DNA from 4 places in the Streptomyces sp. NPDC035033 genome. Region 2 is predicted to be linked to each of the others. Evidence: riboswitches for the same ligand, from Rfam matches in the RefSeq annotation. Region 2 holds a riboswitch; each other region holds the start of a gene.

Region 1 (7,249 bases), on a different contig from region 2:
CCTCGAACTGGCCCCGGCCCACGCCCTCGTCACGAGCTAGGCGCGCGGCCTACTCGTCCGCGGAACCCTCCAGGTCGCCCTCCGTCTCCAGGAACACCTGGCGCAGGGCGGCCAGGGTCTCCGGGTCCGGCTTCTCCCACATGCCGCGCGACTCGGCCTCCAGGAGGCGCTCCGCGATGCCGTGCAAGGCCCAGGGGTTGGCCTCCTGGAGGAAGGCCCGGTTCGTCTCGTCGAGGACGTACTCCTGGGTGAGCTTGTCGTACATCCAGTCGGCGACAACCCCGGTCGTGGCGTCGTAGCCGAAGAGGTAGTCGACGGTCGCCGCCAGCTCGAAGGCGCCCTTGTAGCCGTGGCGGCGCATCGCCTCGATCCAGCGCGGGTTCACCACCCGGGCCCGGAAGACCCGGGAGGTCTCCTCCACCAGGGTGCGGGTGCGGACGGTCTCCGGGCGGGTGGAGTCGCCGATGTACGCCTCGGGGGCGGTGCCCCGCAGCGCGCGGACGGTCGCCACCATGCCGCCGTGGTACTGGAAGTAGTCGTCCGAGTCGGCGATGTCGTGCTCGCGGGTGTCGGTGTTCTTCGCCGCGACCGCGATCCGCTTGTACGCGGTCTCCATCTCGGCGCGCGCCGGGCGCCCTTCGAGCCCGCGCCCGTACGCGTACCCGCCCCACACCGTGTACACCTCGGCGAGGTCGGCGTCGGTGCGCCAGTCCCGCGAGTCGATCAGCTGGAGGATGCCCGCGCCGTAGGTGCCGGGCCGGGAGCCGAAGATGCGGGTGGTGGCGCGCCGCTCGTCGCCGTGCTCGGCCAGGTCGGCCTGGGCGTGGGCGCGGACGTGGTTCTGCTCGGCGGGCTCGTCGAGCCCCGCGACCAGCCGGACGGCGTCGTCGAGGAGCGCGATGACGTGCGGGAACGCGTCCCGGAAGAAGCCGGAGATGCGCAGCGTCACGTCGACGCGCGGGCGGCCGAGCTCCTCCAGGGGGATCGGCTCCAGGCCGTTGACGCGGCGGGACGCCTCGTCCCAGCGCGGCCGGACGCCGAGCAGGGCCAGCGCCTCGGCGACGTCGTCGCCGGCGGTCCGCATCGCGCTCGTCCCCCACAGCGAGAGGCCGACGGAGGTGGGCCACTCGCCGTTGTCCTCGCGGTAGCGCGTGAGGAGGGAGTCGGCGAGCGCCTGCCCGGTCTCCCAGGCGAGCCGGGACGGCACGGCCTTCGGGTCGACGGAGTAGAAGTTCCGTCCGGTCGGCAGCACGTTGACCAGGCCGCGCAGCGGGGAGCCGGACGGGCCCGCCGGGACGAAGCCGCCGTTCAGCGCGTGCACGGCGTGGGTCAGCTCGTCCGTCGTGGCGGCGAGCCGGGGCACGACCTGCTCGCAGGCGAAGCGGAGCACGTCGTGGACCTCGGCGCCGTACCCGTCGGCGACCGACGCGACCGCGTCCGCCGCCCAGTCCGCCGCCTCCATCGCCTCGACCAGCGCGCGGGCCTTCGCCTCCGCCTCGTCGGCGGTGGTCCGCGTCGCGGCCGACTCGTCCAGGCCGAGCGCCTCGCGCAGGCCCGGCAGCGCCTGCGTGCCGCCCCAGATCTGGCGGGCGCGCAGGATGGAGAGGACCAGGTTGACCCGCTCGGGGCCGGTGGGGGCGGTGCCGAGGACGTGCAGGCCGTCCCGGATCTGGGCGTCCTTGACCTCGCACAGCCAGCCGTCGACGTGCAGCAGGAAGTCGTCGAAGCCGTCGTCCTCCGGGCGCTCCTCCAGACCGAGGTCATGGTCGAGCTTCGCGGCCTGGATCAGCGTCCAGATCTGGGCGCGGATCGCGGGCAGCTTCGCCGGGTCCATGGAGGAGATCTGCGCGTACTCGTCGAGGAGCTGCTCCAGGCGCGCGATGTCGCCGTAGGAGTCGGCGCGGGCCATCGGCGGCACGAGGTGGTCGACGAGGGTGGCGTGGACGCGGCGCTTGGCCTGGGTGCCCTCGCCCGGGTCGTTGACGAGGAACGGGTAGACCAGCGGCAGGTCGCCGAGGGCCGCGTCGGGGCCGCAGGCGGCGGAGAGTCCCGCGTTCTTGCCGGGCAGCCACTCCAGGTTGCCGTGCTTGCCGAGGTGGACCATCGCGTCGGCGCCGAAGCCGCCGTCCTCCGCGCGGGCCGCGATCCAGCGGTAGGCGGCCAGGTAGTGGTGCGACGGCGGCAGGTCCGGGTCGTGGTAGATCGCGATCGGGTTCTCGCCGAAGCCGCGCGGCGGCTGGATGAGGATCAGCAGGTTCCCGCGCCGCAGGGCGGCGAGGACGATGTCGCCCTCCGGGTTCCGGGACCGGTCGAGGAACATCTCGCCGGGGGCCGGCCCCCAGTGCTCCTCGACCCGCTCGCGCAGCTCGGCCGGCAGCTCGGCGTACCAGCGCTTGTAGTCGGCGGCCGGGATGCGGACCGGGTTCTTCGCCAGCTGCTCCTCGGTGAGCCAGTCCTGGTCGTGGCCGCCGGCCTCGATGAGGGCGTGGATCAGCTCGTCGCCGTCGCCGGAGACCAGGCCGGGCAGCTCCTCGGCGGGCCCGAAGTCGTACCCCTCCTCGATCAGCCGGCGCAGCAGCGCGACGGCGGAGGCGGGGGTGGCGAGGCCGACGGCGTTGCCGATGCGGGAGTGCTTGGTCGGGTAGGCGGAGAGGACCAGCGCCAGCTTCTTCCCGGCGTTCGGGATGTGCCGCAGGCGGGCGTGGCGGACGGCGATGCCGGCGACGCGGGCGGCGCGCTCGGCGTCGGCGACGTAGGCGGGCAGGCCGTCGGCGTCGATCTCCTTGAAGGAGAACGGGACGGTGATGAGCCGGCCGTCGAACTCGGGGACGGCGACCTGGCTGGCCGCGTCCAGCGGCGACAGGCCCTCGTCGTTCTCCTCCCAGGCCGACCGGGAACCGGTCAGGCACAGCGCCTGGAGGATCGGCACGTCGAGCGCGGCGAGCGCGCCCGCGTCCCACGCCTCCTCGTCGCCGCCGGCCTGCGCCTCGGCCGGCCTGGTGCCGCCGGCGGCGAGGACGGTGGTGACGATCGCGTCGGCGCCGCGCAGGACGGCGAGCAGCTCCTCCTCGGGGGCCCGCAGGGAGGCCACGTACAGCGGCAGCGCGCGGGCCCCGGCGTCCTCGACGGCGTCGCAGAGGGCGCTGACGAAGGCGGTGTTCCCGCTCATGTGGTGGGCGCGGTAGTAGAGCACGGCGACCGTCGGGCCCTCGGTGACGCGGGCGGTGCGCTCCAGCGGGCCCCAGGTCGGGGCGGGCGCCGGGGCCTCGAAGCCGTGGCCGGTGAGCAGGACGGTGTCGGAGAGGAAGCGGGCGAGCTGCTCCAGGTTGGCGGGGCCGCCGTGGGCGAGGTAGGCGTGCGCCTCGGTGGCGACGCCGACCGGGACGGTGGAGGCGGCCATCAGCTGGGCGTCGGGGGCCTGTTCGCCGCTGAGGACGACGACCGGCTTCCCGGTGGCGAGGACCGCGTCCAGGCCGTCCTGCCAGGAGCGGACGCCGCCGAGGAGGCGGACCAGGACCAGCTCGGCCCCGTCGAGGAGGGCGGGGAGGTCGGCGAGCGGGAGCCGGGCGGGGTTGGCGAAGCGGTACTCCACCGGTCCGCCGGCCGCACGGGCGCTGAGCAGGTCGGTGTCGGAGTGCGACAGCAGCAGGAGCATGGCGAGGCTCAGGCCCTTCCTCGGGGTTTCCGCGCCCCGGGTGGTCGTGGTCGGCGGGGAGTTCCTGACTCACCCGTGCCGTCGCCGGCTCGGGCTCACAGTGGCGGGACCGCGCCGGATTCTCACCGGGCTTCCTCCCCGGGGTCCTGGGACCCCATGCCGATCTGCATAGTAGATCCTGGCGCCCGCGGGCCGGAGGGGGCCGGGGAGTCGGCCGGATCACACTCGGTGGCCGCCCGGTTCCCCGTGGGTATGCTCGCCGCCATGCCGCCCACCCCACCCCCGCCGCCCGAACCGGGCGAACCTCGCATACGGGACCGTGGCGACGCCTGCCCCGGGGCGCTGCGCCTGCACCCCGCCGACGACGGCCGCCTGGCCCGACTCCGCCTGCCCGCAGGCAGATTGACTCCCCGTCAGGCCGAGGTCCTGGCCGGCGCGGCGGAGTCCCTGGGCGACGGGCGGATCAGCGTCACCTCGCGCGGCAACGCGGAGCTGCGCGGCCTCGGCGAGGGCTGCGGGGCGGAGCTCGCCGCCCTCCTCGGCGCGGCCGGCCTGCTGCCCTCCCCCACCCACGAACGGGTCCGCAACATCGTGGCCTCGCCCGCCGCCGGACTCGACGGACTCGGCCACGGGGACGCGCAGTTGTGGGCCCGCGCCCTGGACGCGGCGCTGTGCGCGGAGCCCCGCGCCGCGGCCCTCTCCGGCCGCTTCCTCTTCGTCCTCGACGACGGCCGCGGCGACGTCGCCGGACTCGGCGGCGATGTGACCTTGGTCGCAGCGCCGGACGGAGCCGTCCTCCTGGAGACCGGCTCCGGCACCTTCCGCCTGCCCGCCGCCGACGCCGCCGGCGCCGCCCTCGCCTGCGCCCTCGCCTTCCTCGACGCCGCCGAGGCCACCGGGACCGGCGCGTGGCGCCCGCGCGAGCTGCCCGCCGGGCACGTCCCGGAGTGGGCCGGCGCCCTGGCCCGCGCGGGGATCGCCGCGGAGCCCGTACCCCCGCTCTCCCTCCCGCCGGCGCCGCCGCCCGCGCCCGGCCCCCTCGGCGACCGCGCCCTGCACGTCCTCGCCCCCCTCGGCCGGCTCACCGCCGACGGCCTGCGGGCCCTCGCCGACGGCGCCGACGAGCTCCGGCTCACCCCGTGGCGCGGAGCGGTCGCCGTCGGGGCGGCCCCCGCCCGGCTCCCCGTCCTCGCCGCGCACGGCCTGATCACCGACCCGGCCGCCCCCGGCACCGGCGTCACCGCCTGCACCGGCCTGCCCGGCTGCGCCAAGTCCCTCGCCGACGTCCGGGCGGACGCCCGCACGGCGCCCCCCGGGCCGCTGCCCGTGCACTTCTCCGGCTGCGCGCGCCGCTGCGGGCACCCGCACGGCACCTGGGTCGAGGTCACCGCCCGGGACTCCGCCACGTATCTGCTGGACGGCGTCCCCGTCCCCCGTACCGCCCTGGCCGAAGCCGTGGCGGCGGCCCGTACGACACCGATGGAGAGCTGAGGATGTACGAGTACGAGAAGGACGGCGTCGAGATCTACCGCCGTTCCTTCGCCACGATCCGCGCCGAGGCGGACCTCGGGGGGATGCCCGACGACGTCGCCACGGTCGCCGTGCGCATGATCCACGCCTGCGGCATGACCGACCTCGTCCGGGACATCGCCTACTCGCCGGGCGTCGTCGCGAGCGCCCGCGCCGCCCTCCGGGCCGGCGCCCCCATCCTCTGCGACGCGCAGATGGTCGCCTCCGGCGTCACCCGCAAGCGGCTGCCCGCCGACAACGAGGTGCTGTGCGCGCTCTCCGACCCGGCCGTGCCCGCCCTCGCCGCCGAGCTCGGCACCACCCGCTCCGCCGCCGCCCTCGAACTGTGGCGGGACCGCCTCGAAGGCTCCGTCGTCGCCATCGGCAACGCCCCCACCGCCCTCTTCCACCTCCTGGAGATGATCGGGAAGGGCGCGCCGAAGCCGGCCGCCGTCCTCGGCATCCCCGTCGGCTTCATCGGCGCCGCCGAGTCCAAGGACGCCCTCGCCGCCAACGACCTCGGCCTCGACTACCTGGTGGTCCGCGGCCGCCGCGGCGGCAGCGCGATGACCGCCGCCGCCCTCAACGCCCTCGCGCACGAACCGGAGATCCAGGCATGACCGCTGTGAAGGGCAAGCTGTACGGGGTCGGCCTCGGCCCCGGCGACCCGGACCTGCTCACCCTCGCCGCCGTCAAGGCCATCGCCGAGGCCGACGTCGTCGCCTACCACTCGGCCCGCCACGGCCGCTCGATAGCGCGCTCCATCGCCGCCCCGCACCTGCGCGAGGACCACGTCGAGGAGCGGCTGATGTACCCGCTCACCGTGGAGACCACCGACCACCCCGGCGGCTACCGGGGCGCGCTCGACGACTTCTACGAGGAGGCCGCGGCCCGGCTCGCCGCCCACCTCGACGCGGGCCGCACGGTCGCCGTCCTCGCCGAGGGCGACCCGCTCTTCTACGGCTCCTACCAGCACATGCACAAGCGGCTCGCGGACCGCTACGACACCACCGTCATCCCCGGCGTCACCTCCGTCAGCGCCGCCGCCGCCCGGCTCGGCGAGCCGCTGTGCGAGGCCGAGGAGGTCCTCACGATCGTCCCCGGCACCCTGCCGGAGGACGAGCTGACGGCCCGCCTCGCGGCCGCCGACTCGGCGGTCGTGATGAAGCTCGGCCGCACCTTCCCCGCCGTCCGGCGCGCCCTGGAGCGGGCCGGCCGGCTGGAGGACGCCCGGTACGTGGAGCGGGCGTTCATGGCGGGCGAGCGGACCGAGCGCCTCGCCGACGTGGACCCGGAGACCGTCCCGTACTTCTCCGTCGCCGTCCTCCCCTCCCGCATCGACCGGGCCAACCCCGTGCGCGAGCGCGGCGAGGTCACCGTCGTCGGCACCGGCCCCGCCGGCGCGCCCTGGCTGACGCCCGAGTCGCGCGGCGCGCTGGTCAACGCCGACGTCCTCGTCGGCTACACCACCTACCTCGACCGGGTCCCGGTCCTGCGCCCCGGGCAGGTCCGGCACGGCTCCGACAACAAGGTCGAGTCGGAGCGCGCCGAGTTCGCCCTCGACCTGGCCCGGCGCGGCCACAAGGTGGCGGTCGTCTCCGGCGGCGACCCCGGCGTCTTCGCCATGGCGACGGCCGTCCTGGAGGTCGCCTGCGAACCGGCCTACGCCGGCGTCCCCGTACGGGTCCTGCCCGGCGTGACCGCCGCCAACGCGGCCGCCGCGGCGGCCGGCGCCCCCCTGGGCCACGACTACGCGACGATCTCGCTCTCCGACCGCCTCAAGCCCTGGGAGGTCATCGCGGACCGGCTGCGCGCCGCCGCCGGGGCCGACCTCGTCCTCGCCCTCTACAACCCGGGCTCGAAGTCCCGCACCCACCAGGTCGCCGCCGCCCGCGACCTCCTCCTGGAGCTCCGCTCCCCCGACACCCCCGTGGTCGTCGCCCGCGACGTCGGCGGACCCGAGCAGTCGGTCCGGGTGGTGACCCTGAAGACCCTGGACCCCTCCGAGGTCGACATGCGCACCCTGCTCCTCATCGGCTCCTCGCAGACCCGCGCGGTCGAGCGGGGCGACGGCCGCACGATCGC
Region 2 (7,249 bases):
CGCCGCCGGCGGTGCGGGAGACGCGATCGGCCCGCAGGCCCGTGCCGCCGCCGGCGCGCGTCGGGGGCCCGGTCACCGGGGGCTCCGGGTGCGGTACAGGACGAGGACGAAGGCGGGGACGCCGACGAGCGAGGTCACCACGCCGACCGGGACCTCCTGGGGAGCGAGGACGGTCCGGGCGAGGGTGTCGGCCCACACCAGGAAGACCGCCCCGGCCAGGGCGGCCGGCGGCAGCAGCCGGGCGTGGCCGGGGCCGGTGAGGGCGCGGACCGCGTGCGGCAGGACCAGGCCGACGAAGCCGATCGCGCCGGCGGACGAGACGAGGACGGCGGTGAGCAGGGCGGTGACCGAGAGGAGGACCAGGCGGGTCCGCGCCACGGAGACGCCGAGCGACGCCGCCGCGTCCTCGCCGAACGCGAAGGCGTCGAGGGTGCGGGCGTGTCCGCCGCAGACCAGCAGGGCCGCGGCGAGGACGGCGGCGCACACGCCGACGTCGGTCCAGCCGGCGCCGGTGAGCGAACCGAGCAGCCAGAAGAGGACCCCCCGGGTGGTCTCGGCGTCGGCGGCGGTCATCACCACGAAGGAGGTGAGCGCCGAGAAGAGCTGCATCGCGGCGACCCCCGCCAGGACGACGCGGTCCGTCGACCCGCCCAGGGTGTGGCTGAGGAGCAGGACCAGGGCGAAGGCGCAGAGGGCGCCGAGGAAGGCGCCGCCGGAGACGGAGACCAGGCCCCCGCCCACGCCGAGGACGACGACCGCGACGGCGCCGGTCGAGGCGCCGGAGGAGACGCCGAGGACGAACGGGTCGGCGAGCGGGTTGCGCAGCAGGGACTGCATCACCGCGCCGCAGACGGCGAGTCCCGCGCCGCACACGGCGGCGAGGAGCGTCCGGGGCAGCCGGAGGTTCCAGACGATGCCGTCCCGGACGGGGCTGAGGCCGGACGGGGCTCCGCCGAGGTGGGAGGCGATGACGGACCAGGTGTCGGCGACGCGGATGTCGGCCGGGCCGAGGGTGACGGCGAGGGCGACGGAGACGCACAGCAGGAGGAGCCCGGCGGCCCCGGCGAGCGGCGGGACCGCCCGCGAGGAGCGGGCGGGGCGGCGGACCCGGGGGGCCGTCTCCTCGGTGGCGGGCGGACCCGCGGGGCCGGGCCGGCTCACTTCGCGAACCCGTACGCCCGCAGCGCGGCCGCCGTCTTCTCGATGCCCTCCACGGTGCGGATCGTGGGGTTCATGGCCTGGCCGCTGAGGACCACGTACCGCTTCTTCCGCACCGCCGTCATGTTCCGGGTGACCGGGTGCGACTCCAGGAACGCGATCTTCTTCGCGGCGCTCTCGGCGGACTGGGCCCGGCGCGTCAGATCGGCGATCACCAGCACGTCGGGGTCCCGGTCGGCGACCGTCTCCCAGTTGATCTGCGGCCACTCCTCCTTGGTGTCGTCGAAGACGTTCCGGACCCCGAGCGCCCGGCTGACGATCCCCGGGGCGCCGCAGCACCCGGCCATGTACGGCCCCTGGGAGTCGGAGAACCAGTAGAGGACGGACGCGCCGCCGAAGTCGGAGCCCGCCGTGGCCCTCTCCACCCGGGCGCGGAGCTCTCCGACGAGCTTCTCGCCGCGCTCCGGCACGCCGAACACCCGGGCCAGGTCACGGATCTCGCCGTACACGGTGTCCATGGTCAGCGGTGCGGTCCGCACGCCGTCGCCGTCCCCGCCGTTGTCCTTGCCGACGCAGTCGGCGGGGGAGAGGTACGTGGGGACGCCGAGCTCGGCGAACCGCTCGCGGGGGGCGACACCGCCCTTGCCCAGCGTGTAGAGGAAGGAGGCGCTGACGAAGTCGGGTTCGGCGTCGAGCACCTTCTCGAACGACGGGTAGCGCTCGGCGAGCCGGGGGACCTTCGCGTTCGCCTTCTCCAGGCCCTTGAGGACGGGGTCCGTCCAGGTGGCGGTGCCCGCCATGCGGTCGGCCAGGCCGAGGGAGAGCAGGATCTCGGCCGATCCCTGGTCGAGGGCGACGGCACGGCGGGGCGGGCGGTCGACCTCGACCCGCTGCCCGCAGTTGCCGAGGCTGACCGGCCGGTGGCCGGCGTCCGCCCCCTTCGCCCCGGACGGGGCCTCCTGGCCGCCGGTTCCGCAGCCGGCCAGGAGGACGGCGCCGGCGAGGAGGAGCGCGGCGGGACGGGCGGGACGTGCGTGGGGCATGAGAGGGGTCCTCTGCGTCACGGCTCATGCGCGGAGCCTGTCGAACGGTGCTCCCCGGACGACGGCGCACGGCGCCGGGGCCGCCAGCAGGTCTTCGGACTCGGGGTCGTCCGGACGGGGCGCCTTCCCAGGCCCCCTCGGGGCCCAGTGGCCGATGCTCCGCCCGTCACCCTCACCGCTGCGCGTCAGCTCCGGATTCCCACCGGATTCCCTGACCCGCGCACAGATCGTGTCGATGTGTACACAGGTGCGACTGGCCCGGGCAAGCTACCACAGACGGGTCGCGGCCCAGGATTACCCACCCGCGACCGGACGCCCGGTCTCGCTGCGCGAAACAGCTCGAAGACGACGCGCTTCGCGCACTTTCGAGCACATCCGGTGCGGGGAGTATGGTGGACGGGCAGTTCGCGGGTCCAGACGTCGAAGGAGTTCCGAGGCATGTCCAAAGGTGAGCGGTGGCACGCTCTGCTGGATCTGCTGGCCGCCGAGGGCAGGCTGGACGTCGAGGAGACCGCCGCCGCCCTGGAGGTCTCGTCCGCGACGATCCGGCGGGACCTCGACGAACTGGCGGAGCAGCGGATGCTGATCCGGACCCGGGGCGGGGCCATCGCGCACGGCGTCTCGTACGAGCTGCCCCTGCGCTACAAGTCCTCCCGGCACGCCACGGAGAAGCAGCGCATCGCGGCCGCCGCCGTGGAACTCGTCGCCCCCGGGGACGTCGTGGGGTTCAACGGGGGGACGACCACCACCGAGGTGGCCCGCGCGCTGGCCCTGCGGGCCGGCGGGGAACGGCGGGACGCGGCGGACGGCGCGACGCCGGTCTTCACCGTGGTGACCAACGCCCTCAACATCGCCGGCGAACTCGCCGTGCGGCCCCAGGTGAAGCTCGTGGTCACCGGCGGCGTGGCCCGGCCGCAGACGTACGAGCTGGTCGGCCCCCTGACGGCGGGGGTGCTGAACGAGGTCGTCCTCGACGTCGCGGTCCTGGGCGTCGACGGGCTCGACCCCCGGCTCGGCGTGATGACCCGGCAGGAGGACGAGGCGAGCATCAGCCGGCTGTTCGCCGAACGCGCCCAGCGGGTCGTCGTGGTCACCGACTCGTCGAAGCTGGGGAGGCGGGCCTTCGCCCGGATCTGCGGCCTCGACGCCGTCGACGTGGTCGTCACCGACGCGGCGGCCCCCGCGGACGCCGTCGCCCGCCTCGACGACATGGGCATCAAGGTGATCACGGTCTGAGGCCCCCCCGGCGGCACGGCACCGCCCCGGACACCGGGAGGCGTCCGGGGCGGTGCCGCCGGCGGTCAGGGGGCGACGGCCATGTCGAACAGATGGATGTTGCCGTTGCTCGGCAGCACCACGAACTCCACCCGCTTGGCCGGGTCGAGCGGGATCGAGTGGGCGAAGACGCGGTACGCGATGCCGGCGTTGCCGTACCCGCCGGGCCGGTTGCGCCCGTCGCTCGACGCCACCAGGGTCGCCCCGTGGGCGTTCGCCGGGTCGAAGGACCAGTTCGGGAAGCCGAAGGAACCTGTGCCGCTCGTCCCGTCGGTGTAGTACACGGTCGCGGTGCCCGCCGCCCCGCTGGTGACGCCCGAGCCGAGGAGGACGAGCCGGCTGCCGCTGCCGTCGAGGGCGACGGCCTGGCCGGTGGTGGAGACGTTGTTCCTGGTGCCGGCGGGGACGTCCGGCCAGCGCAGCTCCGCGCCCAGGGCCTTCACCGTCGCGCCGGGCCGCAGCCCGACGGCGGCGAGCTTCTGCGCGGAGAAGCTGTTGCCCTCGCCGTCGTAGTCGCCGGGCCGGGTGTCGCTCTCGTCGGTCACGCCCACGTTGTTGTAGGCGGCGGCCAGGTTCGGCAGGGGAGTGCCGCTGCGCTGGGTCCGGGTGGCGGTGGCGGAGCCGGCCCCGTCGCCGCCGCGGTACGTCGCGGTCGCGGTGAACGTACGGACGGTGAATCCGGCGCGCCGCTCCGGCACCCGGATCCGGAAGGCGGCCTCGGCGGAGGCGCCCGCGGCCAGGGAGCCGTCCACCCGGACGGCGGAGGGCTGGACGGCCCATCCGGCGGGGCCGCCGAAGGTCACCTCCAGCGCACGCATCCGGTCCGGCCCGGGGTTGGTGACGGTCACCTTCACCGTGACGACGGCGGGGCCGTCCAGGTCGACGGGGGAGATCGCCACCGTCGTCCCGGCGGCGGCCGGCCGGGTCTCCGCCGCCGTGACGGCGGGGTTCCCGTCCGCGGTGGCGGTGGCGGTGGCGGTCGAGGCCGGGAGGACCATGAGCGCGCCCGCCACGGCCGCGGCTCCGAGCGATCCGATCAGTCGTGCTGGTCTCACGTACTGCTCCTTCGGGGGAGGGACGGAGGCCGCGTCAGGCGACGGGCGGCATCTCGGTGGTGCGCGAGTCGAGGCCCATGCGGAGGTTGACCCACGCGCCCCGGGTGAAGTCGGGGACCGGGACGGGACGCCCTCCGGCTGCCAGGGACATGACACTCAAGGGGACCGGGGCGCACCAGGCGGCCGAGTCGTACACGTCGATGTCGGGCACGAGGCCGGCCCGCATCAGCTGGACGGTCCGCCACTGGAGGACGTAGTCCATGCCCCCGTGGCCGCCGTTGTTCGCGGCGTCGTCGCCGATCTTCTTCCACAGCCAGTGGTCGAACTCCTTGCGGTAGGAGCCGAAGTCCCGCCACGCGTGGCCGCTGTGGTCCGGCTCCACGTAGATGCGCCCGCCGCCGGCCGACACCACGCCCGCGTAGTCCTCGAAGATGCCCCGGCTGCCGGCGAGGGAGTTGATCCGGCTGTACGGCCGGGGCGAGCTCACGTCGTGCTCGGCGCGGATGATCCGGCCCTTGGCCGTCTCGATGAGGCAGGTGACCAGATCGCCGTTGACGTACGTCTCCTTCCACGACGGGTGGTTCCTGGGGACGAACCGCGCCCGGTAGTCGGCCAGCCCCTTCGGCGCGGTCGCCGTGGCGGTCAGCGTGGTCATCCGGTCGCCCCGGTTGACGTCCATGGCCGCGGCGATCGGCGCCAGGCCGTGCATGGCGTAGAAGGAGGCGGTGCTGCGGGTGTGCCACAGCCGGCGCCACGCGTCGGTGTAGTACGTGTCGGAGAACAGCAGGGCGCGCAGGTCGTGCAGGTAGCCGCCGTGGCCGTTGGTGATGTCGCCGAACAGGCCCTCGTGCGCCATCTTCAGCATGGCCAGCTCGTTCCGCCCGTAGCTGCAGTTCTCCGCGAGCATGAGGTGCCTGCGGGTGCGCTCGGAGGTGTCGACGAGGTCCCACAGCTCGTCGAGCCCGGTCGCGATGGGCAGTTCGACGATGACGTGCTTGCCGGCCAGCAGCGCCGCCCGGCCCTGCTCGTAGTGGAACTCCCAGGGCGTGGCGATGTAGACGAGGTCGATGTCGTCGCGCTCCAGCATCCGGGCGTAGGAGTCGGCGGAGCCGCCGTACGTGGCGGGGCGGGGCCTGCCGGCGGCGGCCAGCCGGTCGGCGGTCCGCTCGGCGCGGTCGGCGCGGACGTCGCAGACGGCGGTGACCGCGCAGCCGGGGACGACGGACCAGCCCGTGGTCATGCCGGACCCGCGGTTGCCCAGTCCGATCACGCCGACGCGCACCGTCCGGTGGACGGGGTAGGGCACGTCGATCATGGACGTCTGGCCCGGTTCCCGCCGCGGCGCGGCCGCCGCCGGCGTCGCGGCCGCGACGGAGGAGGCCCCCGCGCCGGTCGCGAGGGCCCCGGTGGTCGCCAGAGCGCCCCCCAGGAGCAAACGGCGTGAGACTGCTCGGATTTCAGGCATGTTCGGCATCGCTCCTCGAGACGTACGGGCAGCGGGTACGGCACGACTCTGGCGGCGTGCTCACCGGCATGTCAAGAGTTGCTCATTCGATGGCCGTTTGATGCATTCTCGCGCAACGAAGGCTCGGATTCCCGCATGACCGGACCCCTTCGGAGACGCGGTGCGCGCGGCTGCCCCGGGGGCGCGCCTCTGCCCCGGAGCGCGCCTCCGCCCCGGGGCACCGGCTCCCGGGGGCACAGGCTCACCGGCTCACCGGCCTCCCGGGATCACCGGCTTACCGGCCTCCCGGGATCACCGGTTCACGGGTTCACGGGATCGCCGGTCCACCAGTCCGCGGGCTCCGGGGCGAAGGGGCGCAGCTCGGCGACGCCCGGCCCGACGATCTTGCAGCTGTCCTCCGGCACCTCGTTCCACACCCCGGGCAGGTCGTCGAGGGGTTCGGAGACGATGAGGCGCGTCTCCGGGGAGATGTCCCGCAGGAACGCGACGTCGGGGTGGAGCCGGCGCACGTCGTCCGCCCGGCTGCTGTAGAACAGCGAGCGCGACGCGCGCTCGCTGGAGTAGCGGAAGGCCCAGACGTGTTCGCCCTCGGTGATGGCGAGGGTCATCTGGAGCGGGAACTCCACCCCGTGCTTCCGGCCGACGCGCTCCACCACCCCCGCCATCCGGGCCACGGCGGCGGGCGGGTCCTGCTCCAGGCCGAAGGTGAGGGCCAGGTAGAACATCACCTCGGAGTCGGTCGTGCCCTCGATCCCGGCGAACAGCGCGGGGTCCACCAGCAGGAGCAGGTCGCGGCGCACGAGGTGGAACGCGGCGATGGCGCCGTTGTGCATGAACATCCAGCGGCCGTACCGGAACGGGTGGCAGTTGGACTGCTGGACCGCCGTCCCGGTCGACGCCCGGATGTGGGCGAAGAACAACGGGGAACGGACGTGGTTGGCCAGCTCCTGCAGGTTGCGGTTGTTCCAGGCGGGGCCGATGTCCCTCAGCAGCGCCGGGGTCTCGGCCTCCTTCGTGTACCACCCGATGCCGAAGCCGTCGCCGTTCGTCGTCTCGACGCCGAGCTTGGCGAACCGGCTCTGGTCGATCAGGGAATGTGTCGGTTTGTACAGGATGGTGTCGAGCAGGACAGGTGTTCCCGAATAGGCCAGCCATCGGCACATACATGATCCTCCAGCCTCCTATTCTCGGCCGCACCCCCGTCCGGCGCCACGCGACGCACGAGGTTTACTCCGCGCGGGTCCGGCGAGAAG
Region 3 (7,249 bases), on a different contig from region 2:
GGTCACGCCCACCGAGCGCGGCCGGGTCGTCGACTACTGGAGGATCGGCGGTCCGGGGGTGAAGGCCGCCGCCGAGGCGGCGCTGAGCGGCACCGACGCGGAGGTCCAGGCGTTCCTGGCCGTCGCCGAGACGGCCCTGGACCAGGACCACCGCGTGTCCGCCGCCCAGCTCGCCAGCGTGGGCGGCACGGAACTCATCACCGCCGCCCGTACCGCCCTCGCGGGCTCGCAGGAAGAGCTGAGGACCTTCCTGAGCTGGGGCTGGGAAGCCCCGATGCGGCAGGACCAGCGCCTCCAGGTCGCCCGGATCGTCAGCACCGCCGACCCGATCGTGCGGGACGCCGGCCGGGCCGCGCTGAACGGGTCTGCCGAGGACGTCAGACGCTTCCTCCAGGAGGGGCAGTACACCGCGCGCGAGCAGGACGAACGCGTCCAGGTCGTCCAGATCATCAGTGTGGGCGGCCCCAACGTGCGGGCCGCCGGCCGGCTCGCGCTGTACGGCACCCCCGACGACCGCCGGGAGTTCCTGGACGTCGGCCAGTTCGTCGCCCGCGACCGGGACGCCGAGCACGCGACCGTCGCCGAACTCGCCCGGCAGGCCAAGGAGGCGGGTCGGCAGGCGGCCGCGCAGACCGAGGCGGCGAAGGCCGAGTCGGCGAAGGCCACCGAGGCGTCCAAGCTGGCCAAGGAGGCGGCCCTGAAGGCCGCGGCGGAGGCGGCGGCCGCCAAGGACGACGTCGAGAAGGCCGCACAGGCCGCGGGGCGTGCCGCCAAGGCGGCGGAGCAGGCCGCGGCGTCGGCGCAGAAGGCCATCAGCGCCGCCAACGCGGCGAACAACGCGGCGCGCATCGCCGCCAACGCGGCCTCGCAGGCGGCCGCGGCCGCGGCGGGCGCCGCCCAGGCGGCCGCCCGTGCGCGCACCGCGGCGGCGGACGCCGCCGTGGACGCGAGCAAGGCGGAGGCCTCCCGCAAGGCCGCCGAGGAGGCCCGCGCCATCGCCAAGGACGCGGACCTCGCCGCCGACGCCGCGGACCAGGCGGCCAAGGCCGCCACCGCCGCGGGCGACGCCGCGGCCGCCGCGATCAGCGCCGGCGCCAACGCCGGCCTCGCGGCCGATGCCGCGACAGAGGCCAGCGGCTACGCCGGGGCCTCCAGCGCGGCCGCCGCCGCGGCGCGCGCCGCGGCGGCGGCCGCCAAGCGACACGCGGAGGAGGCCAACCGCGCCGCAGCGGCGGCCGAGTCGCTGGCCCGGGAGGCGGCCACCGCGGCGGGCGAAGCCCGGGACGCGGCGACCTCGGCGGCGGCGCACGCCCGCAGCGCGGCGGACGCCGCGGAGGACGCGGCGGAACACGCGGGTGACGCCACCCAGGCGGCCGTCAGGTCCACCGCGCACGCCGACGCCGCCACCCAGGCGGCGACGGTGGCGACGAACGCCGTCCTGCGGGCGCAGAAGGTGTACACCATCGCCCGCAAGGTCGAGGCCGAGGAGCTCCTCGGCCGGACCAACGCCGGCATCGAACGCGCCCGGGACCAGAAGGCCGCCGAGGAGGCCCGCGTCGCCCGGACCGCGGCGCTGGAACGGTCGGCCGGGGAGCGGGAGGCCGAACGCGACCGGCTGCTGGCGAGCGCGCAGGCGCCCGGGGCGGACCTCCACGCCGTCGCCGCCCAGGGCCGCGCGCTGGCCGTGCGGGTCATGAAGGAGGGAACCGCGTGGGGCCGGGGAGCGGCCGAGGCCGCGCTGGCCGGACCCGACGAGGTCGTCCTCGACTACCTGCGCAACGGCTGGGCGAGCGCCCAGGAGCAGGACGACCGCTCGTACGTGGCGCGCCTCGCCGAGGAGAGCGAGTCCGCGGAGGTCCGTGCCGCCGCGGAGACCGCGCTCGACGGCGACGCCGCCGCGGTCTCCGCCTTCGTCGACGACGGCCAGTACCGGGTGTCCTCGGAGCTCATGCGCGTGGCCATCGCGCGCGTGATCTCCGAAGCGGGCCCCGTGGTCACCGACGCGGGCCGTGCGGCCCTGGAGAGCGGCGACCCGAAGAAGTACAGCGACTTCCTCGTCCGGGGGCAGTTCACGGCGCGGAACGACGACGAGCGGGTCCGCGCGGCCCAGCTGGTCTCGGCCGGCGGCCCCGAGGTCAAGGCCGCGGCGCGCATCGCCCTGGAGGGCTCGCCCCGTACGCTGCACGCCTTCATCGTCTCCGGCCAGTACATGGCGGTGCGCAAGGACCAGCTGGCCGCGACCCACGTGGCCCGGGTCCAGAAGCTGATCGCGGACGCCTCCAAGGTCGCGGCCCGGGCCCAGCAGAACGCCGCGACGGCGCAGAAGGTCGCCGCCCAGGCCCGCAAGGCCGCCGACGAGGCCGTCACCTGGGCCCAGAAGGCCGACGACTGGGCGGTGAAGGCGGGGGAGTACGCGGAGCAGGCCGACCAGCACGCGCGGGCCGCCGAGGCCTCGGCGGCCCGCGCGGCCGAGGACGCCGTGACGGCCCGCAGGGCCGCCGACGCCGCCGACGCCGACTCCCGCAACGCCGCCAGGTCCGCCGCGGACGCCACGCTCTCCTCCGAGATGGCGCAGGCGTCGTCGTCGACCGCCTGGGCGTACGCCGGGCAGGCGTGGCAGTCCCACCTCGACGCGGGACAGGACAGCGAGGCCGCGCTCAAGGCCGCGACCGAGACCTTCCAGGTCGCCGTCGAGAAGTACCGGCAGGAGGAGGAAGCCCGGCGGAAGGCGGCCGTCGAGGCGAAGCGGAAGGCGGTCGAGGGCGGGATGACCCCGGCCGAGCAGTACCGCTGCCAGAACGGGTACATCCCGTGCGACCCGCGGGAATTCGTCCGCTGGTGCCAGCACCACGAAATCGGCTGCGACATCCTGTCGATGGGCGACGAGTTCGGCGACGCGATGAAGGGGCTGGCGGACGTGACCGCCGAGCTCACCGGCCTGTCCGACCTGGAGGCGTGCCTCGACGGCAAGGACCTGGAGAACTGCTGGAGCCTCGCGACGGACGTGGTCGTCGGCTCGAAGTTCAAGGCGCTGGAGAAGGCGCTCGACGGCCTCGGTCAGGCGAAGACCGGCTGCAGACTGCTCGACACGGCCGCGAACGCGATGCCGCTGGCCCTGGCGGCGACCGGAAGCTCGTGCTTCGAGCACGACGTGCCCGGCATCCCGCGGGCCGTGGACGAGATCAGGGACTCCGGCGGCTGTGACGTGTGCGCCCGTCGCATCCGTGACAGCCTGGGGGGCGGCCAGATCGTCACCATCAACCCGGTCGACCAGCTCCTGCTCCCCACGTATCGGGGGGTGGACTCCGGCTGGTACTTCCACGTCGTCGTGGTGTACGAGGGGCGGGTCTACGACGCGTGGACGCCACGGGGAGGGGAATCGATCGCCGAGTACAAGTCCAGGTGGTCGAGGCACGGGAACATCGACTTCGGGTTCTGAGGAGGAACGATGGAGGACAGGGAACTCATTCTCCGCGTCCGCGAGAATCCGGGCGGATACGGACTCGGTTCCGCGTACCACCCCGTGGCGATGTTCCTCGCGGGGTACGACCTCGCGCGCTCGGGCGGGATGCTGAGAGGCTTCCACGAATGGCTCTGCGTCCGTGGCGGCGAGCTGTCCGCTCAGCACTGGATCAGGAGGATCCCGTCCGAGGCGGTCCCGGACCTCCGCTTCCAGGGGTTCGAACGGTTCACCGCGGAGCAGGACCGCCGGTCCGTCGAGCACCTCCTCTCGTCCGTCCTCGGCTTCCTCGCCGTGCGTGACGATCGGAGGGCGCTGCCGAAGATGTACGCCGCGTACGACTCCTTGCTGGACTCGGTGTACGGCGAGGCGGACGGCCCGGCGTAGGAGAGGGCCGGGGCGCCGTCCGGCGGCGCCCCGGCCGCTCGCGCTCCGGAGCGCGAGTGACCGACCCCGCATTGTGATGAAGCAGGTCAACCCACTACTGTCACAGGGCCTTGGTGTTCGGGAAACCGGTGCAGTACCGGTGCGGCCCTCGCCACTGTGATCGGGAGGTCCGGCTCCATCCCCCAGGGGAAGCCACTGCTCCGCCGCGGGAGACCGTCGTGGGGTGGGAAGGCGGAGTCGGGCGGCACTACCGTCAGCCAGGAGACCGGCCAGGGCGCGTTGTCCATCCACGAGGTGCTGGAGAGGGTCTCCCGATCATGCATATCGCCGAGGGGTATCTGCCCCCCGTCCACGCGGCCGCCTGGGGCGTCGCGTCGGCCCCGTTCGTCGTCCACGGCGTCCGCGCGCTCACCCGCGAGGTGCGCGCCCACCCCGAGTCCACCCTGCTGCTCGGCGCCTCCGGCGCCTTCACCTTCGTCCTGTCCGCGCTCAAACTGCCCTCGGTGACGGGGAGTTGTTCCCATCCGACGGGCACGGGGCTGGGTGCCATCCTGTTCCGGCCGCCGGTCATGGCGGTGCTCGGCACGATCACGCTGCTGTTCCAGGCGCTGCTGCTCGCCCACGGCGGGCTGACGACGCTGGGGGCGAACGTCTTCTCGATGGCGGTCGTCGGGCCCTGGGCGGGGTACGGGACGTACCTGCTGCTGAAGCGGTCCGGGGCGCCGCTGATGGTGGGCGTGTTCTCCGGCGCGTTCGTCGCCGACCTCTCCACCTACTGCGTGACCAGCGTCCAGCTGGCCCTCGCCTTCCCCGACCCGGGCAGCGGGGTGGCGGGGTCGCTCGCCAAGTTCGGCGGGATCTTCGCGGTGACGCAGATCCCGCTCGCCGTGAGCGAGGGGCTGCTGACCGTCCTGGTGATGCGGCTGCTCACGCAGTCCAGCAGGGGCGACCTGCTGCGGCTGGGCGTGCTCGCCCGGCCGGAGGCGAAGCGGCGCGAGGAGGCTGCGGCGTGATGAGCCGGAACGCGAGGATCAACACGCTGCTGCTGGCGCTCGTGGCGGCGCTGGCGGTGCTGCCGCTGGCGCTCGGCCTCGGCGACCACAAGGAGGAGCCGTTCACCGGCGCCGACGCGGAGGCGGAGACGGCGATCACCGAGATCGAGCCGGACTACGAGCCGTGGTTCTCCCCGCTGTACGAGCCGCCGTCCGGCGAGATCGAGTCGGCGCTGTTCGCCCTCCAGGCGGCGCTGGGCGCCGGTGTCCTCGCGTACTACTTCGGGCTGCGGCGCGGCCGGCGGCAGGGCGAGGAGCGGGCCGCGGCCCGCGCGGAGGGCGGCGCGCCCGCCCCGGACGCGGACAAGGACGCGTAGCCGCCGATGCTGCCGATCGACGCGGCGGCGCACGGCAGTCGCTGGCGCCGCCGCCATCCGGCGGAGAAGGCCGTGCTCGGCTTCGGCCTGACGCTCTGCGCGGTGTGTCTGCCGCCGTGGCCGGGGGCGGTCCTGGTCGCGGCGGCCACCCTCGCGGTGCTGCTCGGTCCGGCCGGCGTGCCGGGCCGGCAGCTGTGGCGGGCCTTCCGGATCCCGCTCGGTTTCTGCGTCACGGGCGCGGTGCCGCTGCTGTTCGCGGTGGGCGGGCCCGGGGGCGCCGTGGCCTGGGCCCCGGACGGTCCCGCGCACGCCGGGGAGCTGCTGCTGCGGACGGCGTCGGCCTCGCTGGGGGTGCTGCTGTTCGCCTTCACCACGCCGGTGTCGGACGTGCTGCCGCGCCTGGTGCGGGCCGGGGTGCCGGCGCCGGTGGTGGACGTGGCCCTGGTGATGTACCGGATCGTCTTCCTGCTGCTCGACGCGCAGGCCAAGGTGCGCCAGGCGCAGGCGGCGCGGCTCGGGGCGACCACCCGGGCGGCCGTGTGGCGGTCGCTGGCCGGGCTCGGCGCGACCTCGTTCGTGCGGGCCTTCGACCGGGCGCAGCGGCTCCAGACCGGTCTCGCCGGGCGGGGGTACGACGGCACGCTGCGGGTCCTGCTGCCCGGGGCGGCGGTCTCCCGTCCGTTCCTCGCGGCGACGGGCGGTCTCCTCGCGGGGCTCGTCGCCCTCACCCTCGTCCTGGAAAGGCTCCTGCCATGACGGCCCCCACCCCGGTCGTGGAACTGGTCCGCGCGGGTTTCGCGTACGAGGACGGGCCGCCCGTCCTCACCGATGTCGGCTTCGCGGTGCCGGAGGGCCGGGCGGTCGCGCTGCTCGGGCGCAACGGCGGCGGGAAGACGACGCTGCTGCGGCTGCTGAGCGGCGGGCTGCGGGTCGGCAGCGGGGCGCTGCTCCTGGACGGCGCGGAGGTGGCGTACGACCGGAAGGGGCTGACCCGGCTGCGGACCTCGGTGCAGCTGGTGACGCAGGACCCGGACGACCAGCTCTTCGCCGCGTCGGTGGCGCAGGACGTGTCGTTCGGGCCGATGAACCTGGGGCTGGCGGAGGAGGAGGTGCGGCTCCGGGTGGCGGAGGCGCTGGAGGCGCTGGACATCACGGCGCTCGCCGACCGGCCGACGCACCTGTTGTCCTACGGGCAGCGGAAGCGGGCGGCGATCGCGGGCGCGGTGGCGATGCGCCCCCGGGTCCTGATCATGGACGAGCCGACGGCGGGCCTGGACCCGCACGGCCAGGAGCGGCTCCTGGAGACCCTGGAGCGGCTGCGGGCGGCGGGCACGACGCTGGTCATGGCCACCCATGACGTGGACCTGGCGCTGCGGTGGGCCGACGAGGCCGCGGTGCTCTCCCCCGCCGGGCTGCGCACGGGCCCGGCGGCGGAGCTGCTGGCGGACGACGCGCTGCTGGAGGCCGCGCGGCTGCGGCGCCCGTGGGCGGTGTCGGTCGGCCGCCTCCTGCGGGCGCGGGGGCTGCTGCCGGAGGGCGTGCCGGGGCCGCGGACGGCGGAGGAGCTGGATCTGCTGCTGGACGGGGTGGGCTGAGCGGGGGCGTCGGCGGCGTTCAGTCGTCGGCGGCCACGAGCAGGGTGAGGCGGCGGGCCGCGCGGTCGACGAGGACGAGTTCGTGGAACTCGCCGTGGACGCTCGCCCAGTCGTAGTACTCGTCCTCCCCGAGGCCGTTCAGGTGGTGGACGGAGTCCGCCGTCGCCAGGGGATCGTGTGCCTCGCGGCGCAGGGCCTCGGCGAGCGGGCCCGGGAGGGGGCCGTACTGCTCGGCCCAGGTCGCCAGGAGCCGGGCGGCCCGCTCCCGGCCGATGGACTCGTACGCCTCGGGGGTGAGGAGGCGGAGCCAGTACTCGCCGTGGCGGGTGCCCCCGGGGTCCACTCCGCCGCCGGCATAGTCGTCGCGGAACTGCTCGTGGGCGACGAGCCCGGCGAGGAGGTCCCGGTCGGGGGCGGACGGGTCGGAGAAGCGGAAGC
Region 4 (7,249 bases), on a different contig from region 2:
TCCCATCACGGTGGTCGGCAACCCGGTCCTGCACCACGAGTGCGAGGACGTCACCGAGTTCGGCCCCGAGCTCGCGGCGCTGGTCGACGACATGTTCGCCAGCCAGAAGACCGCGGAGGGCGTCGGCCTCGCCGCCAACCAGATCGGCGTCGGCCTGAAGGTCTTCGTCTACGACTGCCCCGACGACGAGGGCGTCCGCCACACCGGCCACGTGGTCAACCCGGTGCTCCAGGAGCTGCCGGCCGACCGCCGCTTCCTCGACGACTCCAACGAGGGCTGCCTGTCGGTCCCCACCGCCTACGCGGCGCTGGCCCGCCCGGACTTCGCCGAGGTCCACGGCCAGGACCTGCACGGCAACCCCATCAAGGTCCGCGGCACCGGCTACTTCGCCCGCTGCCTCCAGCACGAGACGGACCACCTGTACGGCACCCTGTACATCGACAAGCTCTCCAAGCGCGACCGCAAGGACGCCCTCCGCCAGATGGAGGAGGGCACCCCCCGCTACCCGGTCGTCCCCAACGCCTGACCGGCCCCGGAGACACGGAAGGGCCCCGCACTCCACGAGTGCGGGGCCCTTCGCGTACGGATCAGAAGTCCTCGTCCAGGTCGACCGTGCCCTCGACGGCCACCTGGTAGGCGGAGGGGCGGCGCTCGAAGAAGTTGGTGAGTTCCTGGACGCCCTGGAGCTCCATGAAGGCGAAGGGGTTCTCGGAGCCGTAGACCGGGGGGAAGCCGAGCCGCTGGAGGCGCTGGTCGGCGACGCACTGGAGGTACGCGCGCATGGACTCGGTGTTCATGCCGGGCAGGCCGTCGCCGCACAGGTCGCGGCCGAACTGGAGCTCCGCCTCGACGGCCTCCTTCAGCATCTCCGTGACCTGCTGCCGGAGGGCGTCGTCGAAGAGCTCCGGCTCCTCCTTGCGGACCGTGTCCACGACCTCGAAGGCGAAGTTCATGTGCATGGTCTCGTCGCGGAAGACCCAGTTGGTGCCGGTCGCCAGGCCGTGCAGCAGGCCGCGGGAGCGGAACCAGTACACGTAGGCGAAGGCCCCGTAGAAGAACAGGCCCTCGATGCAGGCGGCGAAGCAGATCAGGTTGAGGAGGAAGCGGCGGCGGTCGGCGGCCGTCTCCAGCCTCTCGATCTTCTCGACCGAGTCCATCCAGCGGAAGCAGAACTGCGCCTTCTCGCGGATGGAGGGGATGTTCTCGACCGCCGCGAAGGCCGCCGCGCGGTCGTCCGGCTCGGGCAGGTAGGTGTCCAGGAGGGTCAGGTAGAACTGGACGTGCACCGCCTCCTCGAAGAGCTGACGGCTCAGGTACAGCCGCGCCTCGGGGGAGTTGATGTGCTTGTACAGCGTCAGGACCAGGTTGTTGGCCACGATCGAGTCGCCCGTCGCGAAGAACGCGACGAGGCGGCCGATCATGTGCTGCTCGCCGGGGGTGAGCTTGGCGAGGTCGGCGACGTCCGAGTGGAGGTCCACCTCCTCGACCGTCCACGTGTTCTTGATCGCGTCCCGGTAGCGCTCGTAGAAGTCCGGGTAGCGCATCGGACGCAGGGTCAGCTCGAACCCGGGGTCCAGGAGGTTCTTCTCCGCGGAAGTGGTCATTACTGGCAGGCCTCGCAGGACTCGGGGTTTTCCAGGGAGCAGGCGACGGCCTCTTCGGGGGTCACCTGGACGGGGACGGGGGCGGCGGCCCGCGCCGCGCGGGCGATCCGGGTCGCCGGGCGGGAGCGCAGGTAGTACGTGGTCTTCAGGCCCTGCTTCCAGGCGTACGCGTACATCGACGACAGCTTGCCGATGGTCGGCGTCTCCATGAACAGGTTCAGGGACTGCGACTGGTCCAGGAACGGGGTGCGGGCGGCGGCCATGTCGATCAGGCCGCGCTGCGGGATCTCCCACGCCGTCCGGTACAGCTCGCGGACCTCGGCCGGCACCCAGGTGAAGCCCTGCACCGAGCCGTTGGCGTCGCGCAGCGCCTCGCGGGTCTGCGCGTCCCACACGCCGAGCTCCTTCAACTCGTCCACCAGGTACGAGTTGACCTGGAGGAACTCGCCGGAGAGCGTCTCGCGCTTGAAGAGGTTGGAGACCTGCGGCTCGATGCACTCGTACACGCCCGCGATCGACGCGATCGTCGCGGTCGGGGCGATGGCGAGGAGCAGGGAGTTGCGCATGCCGACGGCGGCGATCCGCTCGCGCAGCGCGGCCCACCGCTCGGGCCAGGCGAGCTCGACGCCGTAGTGGTCGGGGTGGAGCACGCCCCGGGCGGTACGGGTCTTCTCCCAGGCCGGCAGCGGGCCGTTGCGCTCGGCGAGGTCGGCGGACGCCTCGTACGCGGCGAGCATGATCCGCTCGGCGATCCGGGTGGACAGCGCGCGGGCCCCGGCCGAGTCGAAGGGGAGGCGCAGCTTGAAGAAGACGTCCTGGAGGCCCATCGCGCCCAGGCCCACCGGGCGCCACTTCGCGTTGGACCGGCCGGCCTGCTCGGTCGGGTAGAAGTTGATGTCCACGACCCGGTCGAGGAAGGTCACGGCGGTGCGGACGGTGGCGTCCAGCCGCTCCCAGTCGATGTCGCCGGTGGCGGTGTCGACGAACGCGCCGAGGTTGACCGAGCCGAGGTTGCAGACGGCCGTCTCGCCGTCGTTCGTGACCTCGATGATCTCGGTGCACAGGTTGGAGGAGTGGACGACCGTGCCGGGCTCGGCGGTCTGGTTGGCCGTGCGGTTCGAGGCGTCCTTGAAGGTCATCCAGCCGTTGCCGGTCTGCGCCAGGGTCCGCATCATCCGGCCGTACAGGTCGCGGGCCGGGATCGTGCGACGGGCCAGGCCCTTGGCCTCGGCGGCGCGGTAGGCGGCGTCGAACTCCTCGCCCCACAGGTCGACGAGCTCGGGCACGTCGGCGGGGGAGAAGAGCGACCACTCGGCGTCGGCGTCGACCCGGCGCATGAACTCGTCCGGGATCCAGTGGGCGAGGTTCAGGTTGTGGGTGCGGCGGGCGTCCTCGCCGGTGTTGTCGCGGAGCTCCAGGAACTCCTCGATGTCCGCGTGCCAGGTCTCCAGGTAGACGGCGGCGGCGCCCTTGCGGCGGCCGCCCTGGTTCACGGCGGCGACCGAGGCGTCCAGCGTCTTCAGGAACGGCACGATGCCGTTGGAGTGGCCGTTGGTGCCGCGGATCAGGGAGCCGCGCGAGCGGATCCGGGAGTACGACAGGCCGATGCCGCCCGCGTGCTTCGACAGGCGCGCGACCTGGTGGTAGCGGTCGTAGATCGAGTCCAGCTCGTCCAGCGGGGAGTCCAGCAGGTAGCAGGAGGACATCTGCGGGTGGCGGGTGCCGGAGTTGAAGAGCGTGGGCGAGGAGGGCAGGTAGTCGAGCCGGCTCATCAGCCCGTACAGCGCCGCCACCTCGTCCAGGGCGCGGACCGAGTCGTCCTCGGCGAGGCCGGCGGCCACCCGGAGCATGAAGTGCTGCGGGGTCTCGACGACCTTGCGGGTGATCGGGTGGCGCAGCAGGTAGCGCGAGTACAGGGTCCGCAGGCCGAAGTAGCCGAAGCGGTCGTCGGCGGCCGGGTCGATCAGCGCGTCCATCCGGTCCGCGTGCAGCGCCACGAAGGCGGCGGTGCGGTCGGCGATCAGGCCCTCGCGGTGGCCGGTGGCGACCGAGGCGGAGAAGGAGACCGCGCCCTGCGAGGCCGCCTCCTCGGCGATCGTGAGGGTCAGCAGCCGGGCGGCGAGCCGGGAGTAGGCGGGGTCCTCGGAGATGAGGCCCGCGGCGGCCTCGGTGGCCAGTTCGCGCAGCTCCGCCTCGTCCGAACCGGCGTGCCGGCCGCGCAGCGCGGCGGCGGCGACCCGGCCGGGGTCGGTGTCGGTGAGGTCGGCGGTGAGGTCGGTCAGGGTCCGCAGCAGTACGGTCCCGGGGCCGTCGCCGTCGGTCGCGGCGGTCTCGGCAGCTGACGGACCCGCAGGCGCGATGGTCACGTGGGGGCTCTCCCTCGCTCGGCCCGGGGCCGCGGCGGGGGAGGGGCGGGCGTCCGTACGCGCGGATGCGCCCGCGTCCACCGGCCCATTCCGCGAGGCCCGGACGTCGTCGGCACCCGGAACGGTCGGACCGGGCGCACTGCCGGCAGGTGCTCGGACTCACTCCGTGGATAAGCGCACGAAGCACACCGTTGCGGGACAGTTCCGGATTCGCACCGGATTCCCCTGCGGCGACAGCGAGGACGAGCATACATGTGGGGGGCGCCCCTCTCGGCACCCCCCACATGTTGTGTCCCCGCGGGTCGCGGTGGTTCAGAGTTCCAGGGAGAAGGCCATCAGCGGCGGCAGGCCGGGCACCGGGCTCCAGTCCCGCTCGGGCACCCGGACGAAGCCCAGCCGCCGGTAGAGCCGGTGGGCGGTGGTCATCCGGGTCTGGGTGGAGAGCACGAGCCGCGCGCTGCCCCGTTCGCGGGCGCGCTCGACGCAGGCCCGTACCAGCGCCTCGCCGACGCCCCGGCCGCGCGCCGCGCGGGCGACCGCCAGCATCCGGAACTCGGCCTCGCCGTCGACGGCCATGTCGGCGTACTCCTTCCCGCCGGCCGTGAAGGCGACGCCGCCGAGGACCGCCCCGTCCCCGTCCACCGCCACGAGCACCTCCGCCAGGCCGGCCCTGCGGGTCACGTCCCGCAGGACGGGCAGGTACCCGTCGGCCTCGCCGAAGGAGAGGTGGCCGTCGTCGAGGTACGCCCGTGCGGTGATCTCGCCGAGTTCCTTGTGCTCCTCGGGCCGCACGGCCCTGATCGTGAAGTCCATGCCCGGCAGTCTGCCCGGCGGGCACGGCGAGGGCCCGGGGTTTTCCGCCCCGGGCCCTCGCCCCGTACCGCGTGCCGTCAGTGGCTTCCGGCACCGACCTTCGGCAGCTCGGTGCGGACCCCGGCGTCGCCGGCGTCGGCCGTGTAGTCCGCGGGGGAGGTCTCGTCGACGCCCTCGGGGGCCTTCGCGGCCCTGAGGACGAAGGTGAGGACCACCGTCACCAGGACGTTGAGGACGAAGGCGGTGAGGCCGATGTAGCCGATCTCGCCGATGCCGGGGATCTCGGCCGAGGAGCCGCCGAAGTGCTTCTGCTTCGGCGTCGACACGTTGTACGCGGCGATCGTGCCGTACACCATGCCGACGGCCCAGCCGGCGAGCAGCGCCCAGCGGTGGAACCAGCGGGTGAACAGGCCGCCGACCAGGGCCGGGAAGGTCTGGAGGATCCAGATGCCGCCCAGGAGCTGGAAGTTGATGGCGACCGTCTTGTCCATGGTGAGGACGAAGACGAGGGCGCCGACCTTCACCAGGAGGGAGACCAGCTTGGAGACCTTGGTCTCCTGCTCGGGGGTGGCCCCGGGCTTGAGGAAGTCCTTGTAGATGTTCCGGGTGAAGAGGTTGGCCGCGGCGATCGACATGATCGCGGCCGGCACGAGCGCGCCGATGCCGATGGCGGCGAAGGCCACGCCCGCGAACCAGGCGGGGAACATGGACTCGAAGAGCTGCGGGATGGCGAGCTGGCCGTTCTCGACCTTGATCCCGGCGGCGATCGCCATGAAGCCGAGCAGCGCGAGCAGGCCCAGCATCAGCGAGTAGAGCGGCAGGATCGTGGTGTTGCGGCGGATGACCTCGCGGCTCTTCGACGACAGGGTCGCCGTGATGGAGTGCGGGTACATGAAGAGCGCGAGCGCCGAACCGAGCGCGAGCGTCGCGTAGGTCCACTGCCCGGCCTCGGTCGGCACGAGCCCGCCCGCCTTGTTGGTGGTGAACTTCTCGTTCGCCGCGTCGAAGATCGCGTCGAAACCGCCCAGCTTGATCGGGATGTAGATGATCGCCACCGCGATCACCAGGTAGATCAGGGTGTCCTTGACGAAGGCGATGAGCGCGGGCGCGCGCAGACCCGAGGAGTAGGTGTACGCGGCGAGCACGCCGAAGGCGATCAGCAGCGGCAGGTCCTTGATGAACCAGTGGGTGTCCTCGCCGCCGCCGACGCCCATCACGTCCAGGACGGCCTGGATGCCGACGAGCTGGAGCGCGATGTACGGCATCGTGGCGAGGATGCCGGTGACCGCGACCGCGAGGGAGAGGCCCTTGGAGCCGAAGCGGCCGCGGACGAAGTCGGAGGTGGTGACGTACCCGTGCTTGTGCGAGACCGACCACAGGCGCGGCAGGAAGGTGAAGATCAGCGGGTAGACCAGGATCGTGTACGGCACGGCGAAGAATCCGGCCGCGCCCGCCGCGTAGATGGCCGCCGGGACGGCGACGAAGGTGTACGCGGTGTAGAGGTCGCCGCCGAGCAGGAACCAGGTGACCCAGGTGCCGAACGAACGGCCGCCCAGGCCCCATTCGTCGAGACTGTTCTCGTTCTCCGCCTTCCGCCATTTCGCGGCGAGGAAGCCCATGACCGTGACGGCCAGGAAGAAGAAGACGAAGACGGCGAGCGCGACGACGTTGACGTCCTTCATCGGTCCGCACCCCCCTCACGGACGCGACGGGCGCGCTGGTCGCGCTGCCAGAGCTTGTAGGCGACGGCGGTGAGCGCGGTGGCGATCAGCACCCACAGCATCTGGTACCAGTAGAAGAAAGGTATTCCGGCGAGAAGGGGTTCGGCCTTCGCGTACGAACTCACCCACAGCATCGCCACGAACGGGGCGATCAGACAGAGCGCGATGACGACTCTGATCGGTGTGATGACCGGTTGTTTCCCGGTTGCGGCTTCTGACATGGTGGAAAAGTCCCCTCGCTGATCACCGGTTAATGCCGACGAAATGTAGGGGACCGCCCCGTCCGTGGGAAGCCCGGTCCGAATAACGGACGTGTATCGGGCGGGTCTCGGCGCAGGTGTCTCGTTCCGGAGAACGGCGTACCCCGACCTCTCACACGGAGGGGCCGGGGTACGGGTTCAGATCGGTTTTCAGCCGTTGGGGCGCTGGAGGCGGGCGACGAACTTGTACCGGTCGCCGCGGTAGACCGAGCGCACCCATTCGACCGGTTCGCCCTGGGCGTCCAGGGAGTGGCGGGAGAGCATCAGCATCGGCAGGCCGACGTCGGTGCCGAGCAGGCCGGCCTCGCGCGGGGTCGCGAGCGAGGTCTCGATGGTCTCCTCGGCCTCGGCGAGGTGCACGTCGTAGACCTCGGCCAGGGCGGTGTAGAGCGAGGTGTACTTGACCAGCGAACGGCGCAGCGCGGGGAAGCGCTTGGCCGAGAGGTGGGTGGTCTCGATCGCCATCGGCTCGCCGTTCGCCAGCC

What was found. A riboswitch is a leader RNA that binds a small molecule or an ion and turns the genes downstream of it on or off. The one in region 2 is predicted to bind cobalamin.
Region 1: linked by a shared signal. The riboswitch ahead of cobN (cobaltochelatase subunit CobN) and the one ahead of AB0E83_RS07880 (ABC transporter substrate-binding protein) in region 2 are both predicted to bind cobalamin.
Region 3: linked by a shared signal. The riboswitch ahead of AB0E83_RS32740 (energy-coupling factor ABC transporter permease) and the one ahead of AB0E83_RS07880 (ABC transporter substrate-binding protein) in region 2 are both predicted to bind cobalamin.
Region 4: linked by a shared signal. The riboswitch ahead of AB0E83_RS25880 (ribonucleoside-diphosphate reductase subunit alpha) and the one ahead of AB0E83_RS07880 (ABC transporter substrate-binding protein) in region 2 are both predicted to bind cobalamin.

Annotation. Positions count from the first base shown of each region.
Region 1 is NZ_JBEZUZ010000001.1:267,705-274,953, reverse strand. It holds gene AB0E83_RS01280 (ABC-F family ATP-binding cassette domain-containing protein) at 1-40, shown strand, start outside; gene cobN (cobaltochelatase subunit CobN) at 50-3,655, opposite strand; cobalamin riboswitch at 3,694-3,828, opposite strand; gene AB0E83_RS01270 (cobalamin biosynthesis protein CobG) at 3,920-5,146, shown strand; gene AB0E83_RS01265 (precorrin-8X methylmutase) at 5,149-5,784, shown strand; gene AB0E83_RS01260 (precorrin-2 C(20)-methyltransferase) at 5,781-7,249, shown strand, end outside.
Region 2 is NZ_JBEZUZ010000012.1:36,583-43,831, reverse strand. It holds gene AB0E83_RS07890 (ABC transporter ATP-binding protein) at 1-76, opposite strand, end outside; gene AB0E83_RS07885 (iron chelate uptake ABC transporter family permease subunit) at 73-1,044, opposite strand; gene AB0E83_RS07880 (ABC transporter substrate-binding protein) at 1,158-2,201, opposite strand; cobalamin riboswitch at 2,269-2,474, opposite strand; gene AB0E83_RS07875 (DeoR/GlpR family DNA-binding transcription regulator) at 2,640-3,437, shown strand; gene AB0E83_RS07870 (NEW3 domain-containing protein) at 3,503-4,531, opposite strand; gene AB0E83_RS07865 (Gfo/Idh/MocA family oxidoreductase) at 4,566-5,996, opposite strand; gene AB0E83_RS07860 (class II glutamine amidotransferase) at 6,296-7,159, opposite strand.
Region 3 is NZ_JBEZUZ010000131.1:5,039-12,287, reverse strand. It holds gene AB0E83_RS32750 (ALF repeat-containing protein) at 1-3,439, shown strand, start outside; gene AB0E83_RS32745 (hypothetical protein) at 3,449-3,847, shown strand; cobalamin riboswitch at 3,914-4,136, shown strand; gene AB0E83_RS32740 (energy-coupling factor ABC transporter permease) at 4,165-4,860, shown strand; gene AB0E83_RS32735 (energy-coupling factor ABC transporter substrate-binding protein) at 4,860-5,216, shown strand; gene cbiQ (cobalt ECF transporter T component CbiQ) at 5,223-5,972, shown strand; gene AB0E83_RS32725 (ATP-binding cassette domain-containing protein) at 5,969-6,811, shown strand; gene AB0E83_RS32720 (hypothetical protein) at 6,831-7,249, opposite strand, start outside.
Region 4 is NZ_JBEZUZ010000074.1:14,626-21,874, forward strand. It holds gene def (peptide deformylase) at 1-526, shown strand, start outside; gene AB0E83_RS25875 (ribonucleotide-diphosphate reductase subunit beta) at 588-1,604, opposite strand; gene AB0E83_RS25880 (ribonucleoside-diphosphate reductase subunit alpha) at 1,604-3,970, opposite strand; cobalamin riboswitch at 4,097-4,233, opposite strand; gene AB0E83_RS25885 (GNAT family N-acetyltransferase) at 4,283-4,783, opposite strand; gene mctP (monocarboxylate uptake permease MctP) at 4,861-6,465, opposite strand; gene AB0E83_RS25895 (DUF3311 domain-containing protein) at 6,462-6,725, opposite strand; gene AB0E83_RS25900 (GntR family transcriptional regulator) at 6,915-7,249, opposite strand, start outside.